DNA from 3 places in the Bacillus sp. 9.4 genome. Region 1 is predicted to be linked to each of the others. Evidence: riboswitches for the same ligand, from Rfam matches in the RefSeq annotation. Region 1 holds a riboswitch; each other region holds the start of a gene.
What was found. Region 1 has a riboswitch for S-adenosylmethionine ahead of metI (cystathionine gamma-synthase/O-acetylhomoserine thiolyase). Riboswitches for the same ligand answer to the same signal wherever they lie in the genome.
Positions count from the first base shown of each region.

Region 2: it holds a riboswitch for S-adenosylmethionine, as region 1 does, so the genes downstream of both, ACZ07B_RS08310 (phosphoadenylyl-sulfate reductase) here and metI (cystathionine gamma-synthase/O-acetylhomoserine thiolyase) in region 1, are expected to answer to the same signal.
Region 3: it holds a riboswitch for S-adenosylmethionine, as region 1 does, so the genes downstream of both, ACZ07B_RS16475 (5-methyltetrahydropteroyltriglutamate--homocysteine S-methyltransferase) here and metI (cystathionine gamma-synthase/O-acetylhomoserine thiolyase) in region 1, are expected to answer to the same signal.

Region 1 covers NZ_JBVFMU010000002.1:727,739-732,112, forward strand. The annotation lists gene metC (cystathionine beta-lyase) at 1-1,137, opposite strand, end outside; gene metI (cystathionine gamma-synthase/O-acetylhomoserine thiolyase) at 1,130-2,251, opposite strand; SAM riboswitch class I at 2,319-2,439, opposite strand; gene ACZ07B_RS10320 (esterase family protein) at 2,607-3,329, shown strand; gene ACZ07B_RS10325 (YjcG family protein) at 3,366-3,881, shown strand; gene ACZ07B_RS10330 (GNAT family N-acetyltransferase) at 3,885-4,307, shown strand.
Region 2 covers NZ_JBVFMU010000002.1:348,809-353,182, forward strand. The annotation lists gene sat (sulfate adenylyltransferase) at 1-109, opposite strand, end outside; gene cysP (sulfate permease) at 158-1,222, opposite strand; gene ACZ07B_RS08310 (phosphoadenylyl-sulfate reductase) at 1,234-1,935, opposite strand; SAM riboswitch class I at 2,096-2,201, opposite strand; gene pyrE (orotate phosphoribosyltransferase) at 2,346-2,978, opposite strand; gene pyrF (orotidine-5'-phosphate decarboxylase) at 2,975-3,694, opposite strand; gene ACZ07B_RS08325 (dihydroorotate dehydrogenase) at 3,663-4,374, opposite strand, start outside.
Region 3 covers NZ_JBVFMU010000004.1:135,678-140,051, reverse strand. The annotation lists gene ACZ07B_RS16480 (5-methyltetrahydropteroyltriglutamate--homocysteine S-methyltransferase) at 35-1,171, opposite strand; SAM riboswitch class I at 1,249-1,355, opposite strand; gene ACZ07B_RS16475 (5-methyltetrahydropteroyltriglutamate--homocysteine S-methyltransferase) at 1,424-2,557, opposite strand; SAM riboswitch class I at 2,640-2,746, opposite strand; gene ACZ07B_RS16470 (LURP-one-related/scramblase family protein) at 2,812-3,300, opposite strand; gene ACZ07B_RS16465 (hypothetical protein) at 3,429-3,692, opposite strand; gene ACZ07B_RS16460 (hypothetical protein) at 3,982-4,110, opposite strand; gene pepT (peptidase T) at 4,216-4,374, opposite strand, start outside.

The DNA of each region.
Region 1 (4,374 bases):
TTGTTCGAAATCGTGTTCTAAATCGTCTGCATGTTCGACGCCCACACTCAGACGGAGCAGGCCATCAGTGATACCGCGTTTTTCACGCTCTTCCTTAGGCATTGCCGCGTGAGACATCGTTGCCGGATAAGACAAAATCGATTCCACGGCGCCAAGGCTGACAGCGAAGACTGGAAGTGACACATTCTCGACTAACTTCTTAACGGCCTCTTTGCTTTCAAGCTCGAAAGATAGTACGGCGCCCGCTCCCGTTGACTGGCTTTTATGGGTTTCAGCGCCGGGATGATCAGCCAGTCCCGGATAATACACGCGCTTGACCGCCGGGTGCTTCTGGAAAAATTCCGCAAGCCGCTGCGCTGTTTGGCTCGCTTTTTCTAAACGGACCTGCAACGTTTTTAAGCCGCGCAGCACGAGCCAGCAATCTTGCACGCCAAGGACGGCGCCGAACGCGTTTTGCAGCTTATACAGCTGCTTCCCAAGCTCTTCATCCTTGACAGCAGCTAAACCTGAGAGCACATCGCTGTGTCCGCTTAAGAATTTTGTCGCGCTGTGAAGTACAATATCCACGCCGAGATCAAGCGGACGCTGCAGTGCCGGCGTCATGAATGTATTGTCCAGAAAGGTCAGGCAGCCGTTTTCTTTTGCAAGCTGAACAACTGCTTTAATATCCGTAATCCCAAGTGTCGGATTTGATGGTGTCTCCATATAAATGACCTTTGTGTTCGGCTTGATGCTCCGCGCCACTTCATTACGATCCGTCATGTCGACAAACGTATGCTCAATGCCAAACCGGGTCAGCACCTCTGTCACCATACGGAAGGTTCCGCCGTATACATCTTCTGTCACAAGAACGTGATCACCCTGTGACAGAAGTAAAAATGCTGTTGAGATAGCAGCCATGCCTGAACTGAAAGCAAATCCTCTTGTTCCGCCTTCCAATGCGGCAATTGTTTCTTCGAGAGCTGTTCTTGTCGGCGTGCCAGAGCGGCTGTAATCATATGCCCCGAACTCTTCAAATGAAGATTGGTGAAAAGTCGAGGCGTGCTGAATCGGTACACTGACCGCCCCGGTTCCGCCGTCTGTTTTAAATGGATTGTGCACGAGCTGGGTTTCCAGCGTCCAATTGTGTTTACTCAAATGAAACAGCTCCCTCTTTGACCTGACATAATGCCTGTTTTAGATCCTCTTTTAAATCTTCCGCATGTTCAATACCGACAGAAAAGCGCAGCAACCGATTGCACACCCCGTTTGCGATGCGGATCTCTTCAGGAATATCCATGTGCGTCTGGGTCGCAGGGTATGTAATAAAGCTTTCCACCCCGCCGAGGCTTTCTGCAAAACAAATGGTCTTCAGTGCTTTTAAAAACGGATTGACCCATTCTTCTTTTTGCAGACGGAAGGACAGCATGCCGCCTTTTCCGGGATACAGCACATCCGAAATTTCTTCCTGCTCTTCTAAAAACGCCGCAAGCTCCTGCGCGTTTGCCTGATGCTGACGCATTCTGAGGCTCAGCGTCTTCATTCCTCTCATCAGAAGCCACGAATCAAATGGCGGCAGGACGGCGCCGATCGCATTTTGATGCTGAAACATTTCCTCTCCGAGCCGCTCATCCTTCACCACGACAAGTCCAGCAAGCAGATCGTTATGCCCGCCTAAATACTTGGTTGCGCTGTGAATGACAATGTCAGCTCCCAGCTCAAGCGGCCGCTGCAAGACCGGTGTATAAAATGTATTATCTACGATCAGCAGAAGACCGTGCTCCTTTGTAATCCGGGCAATATGTTCAATGTCCGCCTCCTGCATGAGGGGGTTTGTCGGCGTTTCCACAAACACCGCTTTTGTATTCGGCGTAATCTTAGAGCGTAAACAGTCCTCATCGCTGAAATCATCATAATGAAAAGTCAATCCGTATTTTTTCCATTCATTTTCAAATAAACGGTACGTGCCGCCATATAGGTCCGATGAAACGATCAGTTCATCTCCGCTTTTAAACAGCGCCAAAATCGTTTGGATAGCAGCCATTCCTGAACTAAAGGCAAGCCCTCTTGCGCCGTTTTCTAAGTTAGCGATCGCGTCCTCAACAAGCTGGCGTGTCGGATTTTTTGTGCGGACATAATCAAATCCGGTAGATTCTCCGATCCCTCTGTGGCGGTATGCTGTTGATAAATAAATAGGAGCACTCACTGTCCCCGTGACTTCATCGCTACGGTTCCCAATTTGGGCTAATTTCGTTTCAACGTGCTGTGACATATAGCTGACACCTTCCCTTTTCAAAATAAAAACCCCTTCTTCATAAGAAGAAGGGGTTTAACGCTTCTTCTTATCTTCCAAGCATAAAAAACGCTTGCTGGATTTAGCACCTTGGCGCTTTGCACATGCAAAACAAGCCGGTTGCTGAGGTTTCTAAGGGCCAGTCCCTCCACCTCTCACGATAAGAAATATCGATTTCAATTTTCTGATTGTTTTATATTAACACAATTCACAGTTTATTTCAACACTTTTTTCTTCGTGTGCCGAACCGTTTAAAGAGAGAAATTTCTAATAATTCATGGTACAATAATTGAAAATGCAAGAAAGTATAGTGATGTCCTGGAGGAATGTTTTTATGGCACCGAAAAACGGCACAGTGCAAGAAAAGAAATTCTTTTCAAAAGAGCTTAACGAGGAAATGACCTTGCTTGTTTATCTGCCGTCCAACTACTCCCCGCTTTATAAATACCATGTCATTATCGCGCAGGACGGCCACGATTATTTCAGGCTGGGGAGAATCGGCAGACAGGTTGAGGAATTGCTGTCGAAACGCGAAATAGACCGGAGCATTATTATCGGTGTTCCTTATAAGGATGTAAAAGAGCGCAGAAACACCTATCATCCGGAGGGTTCAAAATTTTCGGCTTATAAACGGTTCATCGCCCATGAGCTCGTTCCTTTTGCAGATGATGAGTATCCAACCTATCAGATCGGTTACGGCCGAACGCTGATCGGTGATTCGCTCGGAGCAACCGTGTCACTTATGACAGCGCTTGATTATCCGAATATGTTTGGCAACATCATCATGCAGTCTCCCTATGTTGACAAACACGTACTAGAAGCCGTAAAACAGTCAGACGATATCAAACACCTCTCTATTTATCACCAAATCGGAACAAAAGAAACTGACGTCCACACGACAGACGGGAACATTCTGGACTTTACAGAACCGAACCGGGAGCTGAAACAGCTGCTGGAGAAAAAGCTTTCCGATTATGATTTCGAGCCATTTGACGGAGACCACAAATGGACATACTGGCAGCCGCTCATCACCCCGGCGCTGAAAAAAATGCTTTAACACTCTATCATACTTTATTTCCAGGAGGGACATAATATGAAATACGGAATCGTTTTATTTCCATCAAAAAAGCTCCAAGACCTTGCAAACTCTTACAGAAAGCGCTATGACCCAAGCTACTCTCTAATCCCGCCTCATTTGACGCTGAGAGCATCCTTTGAATGCGCGGAGGAGAAAGCGGATCAGCTCGTATCACATTTAAGAAACATCGCAAAAGAGTCCCACCCACTCGTTCTCAAAATGACAAAATACAGCTCATTTGCGCCTGTCAATAATGTCATTTACATCAAAGCAGAACCGACGGAAGAGTTAAAAACACTCAATGAAAAGCTATACACCGGTGTATTGGCAGGAGAACAGGAATATAATTTCGTTCCGCATGTGACGGTCGGCCAAAATCTTTCCGACGATGAGCATTCAGATGTGCTGGGACAATTAAAAATGCAGGAAGTGTCGCATGAAGAAATCGTTGACCGTTTCCACTTGCTTTACCAGTTGGAAAACGGATCGTGGACAGTATATGAAACCTTCTTGCTAGGCAGAGGAGAATAATGTTTGAAAGCAGTTATCGCAAAAAATGAAGAACAACTGAAAGATGCATTCTATGTAAGAGAAGAAGTCTTTGTCAAAGAACAAAACGTGCCTGCTGAAGAAGAAATTGACGAACTTGAAAATGAGTCAGAGCATATCGTCGTGTATGACGGTGAAAAGCCTGTCGGTGCCGGAAGATGGCGTATGAAGGACGGCTACGGCAAGTTAGAGCGGATTTGCGTACTGAAAAGCCACCGCTCAGCCGGTGTCGGCGGTATCATTATGAAAGCGCTCGAAAAAGCAGCGGCAGACGGAGGCGCTTCCGGTTTCATTTTAAACGCGCAAACACAGGCTGTGCCGTTTTACAAGAAACACGGGTATCGCGTGCTTTCTGAAAAAGAATTCCTCGATGCCGGCATTCCGCACTTACAAATGATGAAGGACTGAACGCATCCGGATCTTTTGAGATCCGGATTTTTACTGCATATAAAAAACCGTTCTCTGGTATGAACGG
Region 2 (4,374 bases), 380 kb from region 1:
AATCCGCGAAAGAAATTAAATCAAGTTCAATTTCTTTTTGAATGCCGCTCACATCATATGATTCATCTACTCTGTTTATTAATGTTCCTCCGTGTGGTGCTAAGCTCATAATATCCATCTCCTCCTAGTTAACTTATAAAATTACTCAGATTAATGATCAGATTCCCCCGCCTTGTTCGTGGACTGAGCGTCTCTCTTTACGAATGGCCTTTGTCAGGCTGACGGCACCGCCCGTCGCTAAAAGCACACTTACCATGATAAAGATCGAATAATAATCTGCTTTTAAAAACAAGGATACAAGCAGATAAGAAATCGATAAAGATAAAAACGGCGATACGATCCATACCTTCAGCATCGTTTGAACAACTTGTTTATGGAACACGTTCGGACCGTTTTTTGCCATGCCTATTCCGATAATAGACGATGACGTGACTTGCGCCAAGGGCACCGGCATCCCAAATACAGAACTGATGATCACCAGTCCCGCTCCTGTACCGGATAAGAGAATGCCTTCCCCTTTGGAGAATCTCGTAATTTTCTTCCCGTTTGTTTCTAGCACTCGCCGGCCTAATAACAGTGCGCCAAGAGCAACAAAAGCTCCTCCATACAAGGTTCCTTTTCCGACATCAAGCACACCGGCAGCTACTAACGGGCCAACAGCATTCGCCACGTTATTCATGCCGGCAGAGAATGCTTCGAAAAATCCGGCAACTAACAAAACAATGCCGAGGATTTTTTGCTTTTTAGAAGATTTTACTTCAATCTTAAAATAACGAAACAGCTTAGATACGAAATAGGTGAAGCCGAAAGCGAACAGCGGGACAAAAACCCAAAATGACACAATGATCAGAAGATTGTTCACAAACAATACTTTATAAGCCACTCCCACGCCGACAACCGCGCCGACTGTTACTTCACTTGTCGACAAAGGAATGCCGAGCAGATTAGCAGTAAAGAGCGACAGGGCAGCAGCTCCAATAATGATGCAAACAATCGTCAGTGTAATCGTCTGCTCAGGAATAATGCCGGAGCTGATTGTTTTTACAACCTCGCCTCCGCCAATGACCGCCCCGGCAAAGACACCGACTGCGCATAGGATCAAAGCGTAGGTTTTCTTTTTGATGGCTCCGGAGCCGTAAGCAACCCCCATCGAAGCTGCAGCGCCGCTTGCACCAATATTCATCGCGAAAAACAAGCTAAATAAAATAGCGGCTAATTCCATTTTGCAGCTCCTTATTCATGCAGTCCGCATTCTGTTTTCGCCATACCATTCCATCTGCCTGAGCGCAAATCCTCTGCTGTAAAAGCGGGAGCAGTGCAAGGCGCACAGCCAATACTTGGATATCCTTGGTCATGAAGCGGATTGTAGTCCAGTTCATTCCGGGATGTGTATCTCCAAATGTCTTTCCAAGTCCAATGGATAAGCGGGCAAACTTTTACTGACTTGAATTTTTCATCTTTGTTTAAGAAATTCGTATTGGCACGGCTTGGCCCTTGATCACGGCGCAGGCCGGAAAGCCAGGCTGGATGTCCTGAAAGCGCCTCTCTTAAAGGAACGACCTTTCTAAGATAGCAGCACTGATTCGGCTCTCTTTCCCATAGTTTGTCACCATGTTCTTCGGCTTGTTCCTCAAGGGTGAGGTCTGGTTTTTTCAGGATGATATTAAGACCCGGATAACGCTCTTTCACTCGTTCAATTGTTTCATAGGTTTCTTTAAAATGAAGTCCTGTATCAAGAAACACAATCTCTGCGTCTTTTTTCACTTTATAAATTAAGTCAATCAGAACGATTCCCTCAATTCCGAAACTGCAAGCATAAACAAGCTGATCGCCGTAATGGCCGTATGCCCATTTTAAAACTGACAGCGCTCCTTTATAAGGATCGTCTTCCGGAAATGTAATCGTTGGTTCTTCCCAATTATCATACGTTAACATTTCTTCTTTCCTCCTTTCGGAGACAAACAAACAGTAACTTTCTGCCGGTTGTCTTTTCCCATGTAATGTGATTCGCGGCTGCTGATATACAGATAGCCTTTTACCTCTTAAAATAAAAAACTTTCAATCCGGCGGAAAGAAAGACAGGAACAGCATGTAGCCCTTATCTTTCAAAATGGAATTCATTTTGCTGGAAGTAGCACCTTACAAACTATGCAGGTTGCCGGGCTTCATAGGTCCAGTCCCTCAGCCGCTCTTGATAAGTTTTTAGATTTGTAGTAAATTTTAGCACAATTCTAACATAAGTCAACCCGACTTTTTTTATAGGATTAATAAAAAAACAGGCCTCATAGCCTGTTTTCAAGTACATCAAGGCTTTGAAGCCTCTTTACATCATTTGAATTTATTTTTTATTTTTTAAACCAATCTTTTGACTCGGGATTTCGTTTCCATGTTTGCAGCTTTTTTAGATCATCTGAATGAATATTTCCGTTTTCAAGCGCGACCTCTGTGAGCGTATCATAATCAGTTAATGAGTAGTATGGCAGTTCTGCCTTTGCGAAGGCTTCCTCCGCTTTAGGAAGTCCGTACGTAAAGATTGAGACGACACCAAGCACTTCACAGCCGGCCGCTTGTAAAGCTGCACAAGCTTCAAGCACGCTGCCTCCTGTGGAAATTAAGTCTTCAATGACAACTGTTTTTTGCCCTTCTTGCACAGCTCCCTCAATCTGATTGCCTTTTCCGTGCGCCTTCGGCTTGCTCCTCACATAACACATCGGAAGATTCAAACGGTCAGCCGCAAGAGCAGCATGAGGAATACCGGCAGTTGCTGTTCCCGCAATCATTTCAGCTTCAGGAAAATGCTCTTTGACAAGCTTGCTGATACCTGAAGCAACATCGTTTCTGACCTCTGGGAAAGATAGCGTAAGGCGGTTGTCACAGTAGATCGGTGATAAAATGCCGCTTGCCCATGTGAACGGCTCGTTCGGGCGTAAAAATACAGCTTGGATGTCTAATAGATGTTTTGCGATGATTTGTTTCAAGATTTGATTCCCTCCCATTCAAGTCTGACAGCCTTATAGGCTTTTACCGGGTCTTCCGCTTTTGTAATCGAGCGTCCTACTACAATCGCTGATGAACCTTTCTCTCTTGCAATGGCAGGCGTCGCTACGCGGACTTGGTCATTCGCAGCGTCCTCTGACATTCTGATCCCCGGAGTGACAGTCAGAAATGAAGGCGACACCGCTTGGTAAATGGCTTTTGCTTCATGAACAGAGCAGACCACTCCATCCAGTCCGCTTTCTTCCGCCTGTTTGCTGTAGTGCACAACCGTATCAATCAGAGACTTTTCGATCAGCAGTTCATCTTTCATGATTTGTTCAGATGTGCTTGTCAGCTGGGTTACCGCGATAAGTGACGGACGTTTTTTTCCAGCCGGCGTACCTTCTTCTAAGCCTTCGAGAGCTGCCTGCATCATTTTTTTGCCCCCGGCAGCATGAACATTGACGAGGTCTACTCCAAGACTGGCAAGGCGCTTCATCGCTTTGTTTACAGTAGTCGGGATGTCATGAAGCTTTAGATCTAAAAATAGCTCGCAGTTTCTTTCTTTTAGTTGTTTCACGATAGATGGCCCTTCTTGATAAAAAAGCTCCATCCCAACCTTTACAAATAACGGTTCTTGCTGAAAAGGCGCTAAGAACGCAAGTGTTTCTTCAGCTGACGCAAAATCAAGCGCGATGATGGGCAGGTTGTTTTTCATGATTCCAGCTCCTTCCGATGCATTCTTCAATTGATTGATAGCCGTATTGGAGCAAAACAGATGGGAGCTGTTCAATAATCTCTGGACATGCAAAAGGATTCACAAAGTTTGCTGTTCCGACAGCGACTGCGCTTGCTCCCGCGAGAAGAAATTCCAGGGCATCTTCAGCCGTTTGCACGCCTCCCATTCCGATAATCGGGATGTTGACCGCCTGGCTGACTTCATACACCATGCGAATGGCAACCGGCTTCACAGCAGGGCCTGAAAGTCCCCCTGTTTTATTCGCTAATATCGGTTTGCCGGTTTTTAAATCGAGTCTCATGCCGATTAATGTGTTGATCATCGTAAGACCGTCCGCTCCCGCTTCCTCGATCGCTAAGGCAATTTCTGTGATATTAGCCACGTTCGGAGAAAGCTTCACATAAACGGGTACATCCGAAACCTCTTTCACCGCTTTTGTCAAATCGGCAGCCATCTCAGGATTCGTGCCAAAAGCGATTCCGCCTGTTTTCACATTCGGGCAGGAAATATTCAATTCAAGAGCATGAACATTAGGCGCTTTGCTGATATGCTCTGCGACTTCAACATAATCCTCGACTTGAGAACCTGCGACATTGGCAATGATCGGCGTATCAAACTGCTCAAGCCACGGCAGCTCATGATGCAACACGCTATCCAGC
Region 3 (4,374 bases), on a different contig from region 1:
CTCCGCTAGGGAATCAAGTGTGTTTTTTCTTTGCTTATTTCCAAACATCATTAGCGATCTCAACCACATGGCGGAGCTTCGCCCATTGCTGTTCTTCAGTCAGCTTATTGCCTTCCTCAGTTGAAGCGAATCCGCATTGAGGGCTGAGGCAAAGCTGGTCTAAGCTTACATAACGGGATGCTTCTTCGATACGGCGTTTCACGTCATCCGGATTTTCAAGCTCACCGAATTTAGATGTCACTAAGCCAAGAACAAGCTGAAGATCAGACCGTTTTACGTAACGGAGCGGCTCAAATCCGCCTGAGCGTGAATCATCATACTCTAAGAAAAGTCCGTCAAGATTCAAGCCGTCAAAAATGGTTTCGGCTGCTGCGTCATAGCCGCCTTCCGCTGTCCAAGTGGACTGGAAGTTGCCGCGACAAATATGCATGGTTACCGTCAAGTCATCCGGGCGGTCTGCAATCGCGTCGTTAATAGATTTCGCAAACAGCTGGCGAAGCTCATCAGGCGTTGTTCCGAACGCTTCGATTTGTTTTAAGCCTTTTTCTGATAAGAAAACGGCCCACGCTGTATCATCGAGCTGGAGGTAGCGGCAGCCTCTGTCATAAAACGCTTGAATCGCTTTTTTATATGCTTTGGATACATCATGCTGGAAAAGGTGATAATCTTTTTTATACGCATCCTTTTCCAGTTTTCCGCGGAAAAACAGCATATTCGGGCTTGGAATCGTCATCTTTGGCGTCGCGTCACCGGCAATGCTATGGAGAAATGAATAATCTTCAAGCATTGGGTGAGTTGAAAAGTCGATATCACCTGTGACTTTAATGCCGCGTGCTTTTGTCTGTACGTTATGGAATTGGATTCCGTGCTCAGGAGTAAACGGCTCAACGCCATCTAAGTTTTCCAGGAAATCAAAGTGCCACCACGCTCTGCGGAATTCACCGTCTGTCACGACGTTCAGGCCGGTTTCCTTCTGTTTTTCCACAATGCGGATGATTTCATCGTTTTCAATTTGGCGAAGCTGCTCAGCCGTAATTTCGCCGGCCGCTTTTTGCAGCCGCGCTTTTTTAACGGGCTCAGATCTCAGCAGGCTTCCGACTTGATCCGCGCGAAACGGCGGTTTTTTTCTTTGAAGTGATTTTTGTTCTGCGGGTGTTGTTTGTTGTGACATGTTGTCCATTCCTTCTTTCCATTCAAATATAAAAAAGCTCTTCCTTTGGATAAGGAAGAGCTTGCGTGACAATCTCAACCTTATCTTCAAGAGCAATCATTGCTCTAAAGGATTTAGCACCATTCTGTTAAACAGCGGTTGCCGGGTATCGCAGGGCCAGTCCCTCCACCTCTCTTGATAAGGAAAACCTTTTTATGAAATTTTCTGATAGTATCTATTATTCACACATTTTCTATTTCTGTCAATGATAGATTATCTCCACACATCGTTGGCAATGTCGATGACATGGCGAAGCTTTGCCCATTGCTGCTCCTCTGTCAGAAGGTTGCCTTCTTCTGTAGAGGCGAAACCGCACTGCGGGCTCAGGCATAGCTGGTCCAAGCTGACAAAATGCGCGGCTTCATTAATACGGCGTTTCACATCCTCAGGATTTTCAAGCTCGCCGTATTTCGATGTGATCAAGCCGAGCACAATTTGCAGATCCTTGCGCTTCACAAAACGGAGCGGATCAAAGTTACCGGAGCGGTCATCATCGTATTCCAAGAACAGGCCGTCAAGGTTTAAGCCGTCCAAAATCGTTTCCGCTACAGCGTCGTACCCTCCTGATGCCGCCCAGGTTGAGCGGAAGTTGCCGCGGCAAATGTGCATTGTGATCGTTAAATCGTCAGGCCGGTCTGCGACGGCATCGTTAATTGTTTTGGCAAATATGGCTGGCAATGTTTCTGGATCACCGCCGAGCGCCCGGACAACCTCTCTGCCTTTTTCCTCAAAGAAGAGAGACCATGACGTATCATCAAGCTGGAGATAACGGCAGCCAGCATCATAGAAGGCTTTGATTGCTTTTTTGTACGCTTGGGCCAGATCATGAAAGTATTCCTCTTGATCGTCATAAATCCCTTTATCCGCCTTTTCGCCAAAAAACAGCATATTTGGGCTGGGAATGGTCAATTTTGGCGTCGCGTTACCGGCAATCTCATGTAAAAATTGATAATCAGCAAGCGCTGGGTGGCTCGTAAAATCGAGTTTTCCCGTCACTTTGATGCTGCGCGCTTTCGTTTTTGTGTTATGGAACTGAATCCCCTCAGCCGGGATGAACGGTTCCACACCGTCAAGCCCTTCCAGGAAGTCATAATGCCACCAAGAACGCCGGAATTCCCCGTCTGTTACCACATCGAGACCGATTTCTTTTTGTTTTTCCACGATGCGGATGATCTCTTGATTTTCGATATCACGAAGCTGTTCTGCTGTCATCTCACCAGCCGCTTTTTTTTGCCGGGCTTGCTTTACCGGAACGGAACGAAGCAAACTGCCGACATGATCGGCGCGGAAAGGTGCTTTGCGTTGTTTTTCTGTTTTTTGTCCTGCAACATTCGTTTGTTGAGCCATGTTATTCGCCTCTTTTCTGAAATATTGAGCATGTAAAAAGCTCTTCCTTTGTGTAAGGAAGAGCTTGAACGATCAAATCTCCGCCTCATCTGCAAGAACGCAATGTTCTTAAGGATTTAGCACCATTCTGTTTGAAACAGCGGTTGCCGGGTATCATAGGGCCAGTCCCTCCACCTCTCTTGATAAGGTAAAACTTCATATTCAGATTTCAATTATCTTAATATTATTACTTTTGGATCAATTGTCAATGTTTTTTAGAGAATACTTTCATTTTCATCGTTATATAAAACCATATCAAGCACGATAGCGATGGCAGTGCAAATCAGAACATCTTCCTCGTTTGCAATCTCCAAGTGATAGGAATCACCCCAGCTTAGCCACTTTTTGCTCACTGACATCCGGACATTTTCCCCGTCCGTCAGCTGGAATTCATCCCTCCATAAATCACCATCGATTTCCCAGTTAAGCCCGGAAATCACAAATTTCGGTTTGAAAAACGTTACTTTCTTCGTTACCTCACAAACTGTTTTCCCGCCAATTGAAATCTCATAGCGCGGCAATAAAGACATTAGTTTTTGTTCTATGGAAACGAGCGTTTTCCCAGATGAGTCTGTCATTTGTAATGAGTCTCCTAACGAGAAAAAACGCCCCTCCACCTTGAATGTTTCTTGTTCATCCCGGTCATAAATGTGAAATGCATCTTTAAATGAGAACATTTTTTGTTTCATAAATAACTCGATCATTGCTGAAGTCTCCTTTGGGTTTGCCTTGTATGAAATTACGGATAGGTGGCGAAAAGGTTTCAGGCTCTAAATCAAAACAATTTTAAAAGGCTGCGTGATTCAGCAGCCTTTTCGTTTGAAATATAGAATTAGGAAAGATGCATCCGGCGTTTTTGGCGGATGGCGTCAAGGTCGATTAGGTTGTTGTGATGAGGTGCGGCTGCTGGCAGAGGGCTTGTCTTTTGCGGTTTGCGGCGATTGTCCTTGCTGAAAGAAAAAAGAAGATAGCCACATAATGCGATGATAATAAATAGGATCATATTACATACCTCCCAAAAAAAGTTTTGGTACTCTCTATTGTACGGATAAAATGCCAAAAAGTATTCAAAAAATTCTAAATCAATAAATAACAAGAAACTGTCCCTCTAAAACAGTATAACCTGATGACCTGAAAATAGTCTTGAATCACGCTGTTTGCTCTTGTTGATGATTGGTTCTATAGTTACTATCGACGATAAAATAAATTCCTTTATATAACTTTTAACCTAAGTTTTCGTAATTCAAATTGCCTGTTTTTGGGTGCTGTTTTCTTGCTTGTTTGGTTTATACCCTATTTTGCGGAATTGAACACAAAAAACCCAAATTTCGGAGCATTTGGGCGGTACGGGTGAATACAGATTGTATCTTGGGGATTTGAATGTTTTATTTGAAGAAGCGTTTGAACATTTTTCTGATTTTTTGAAATGGGCTGGATTTCTTTTGCATGTTAAGCGGCCTGGAAATGATCCATTTTTTCAAGAGACTCTTTGCAGCGATTGCATGTTTTGTCATTGTTTTTCCTCCTCATTTGTTGATACTTGTTTTACGGAGGACGCGTTTAAAATGTTTCATTTTCACACAAAAAAGCCAGTCCTTTTTTTGGACTGGCTTTTGGCATTAGGCTTGCGCTTCAAACTGCTTTGCAATCTCAACGATGACATTTACGGCTTTGACCATATTATCAACTGAGATGTATTCAAATTTGCCGTGGAAGTTTTCCCCGCCTGTAAAGATGTTTGGCGTCGGAAGCCCCATGTAGGACAGCTGCGATCCGTC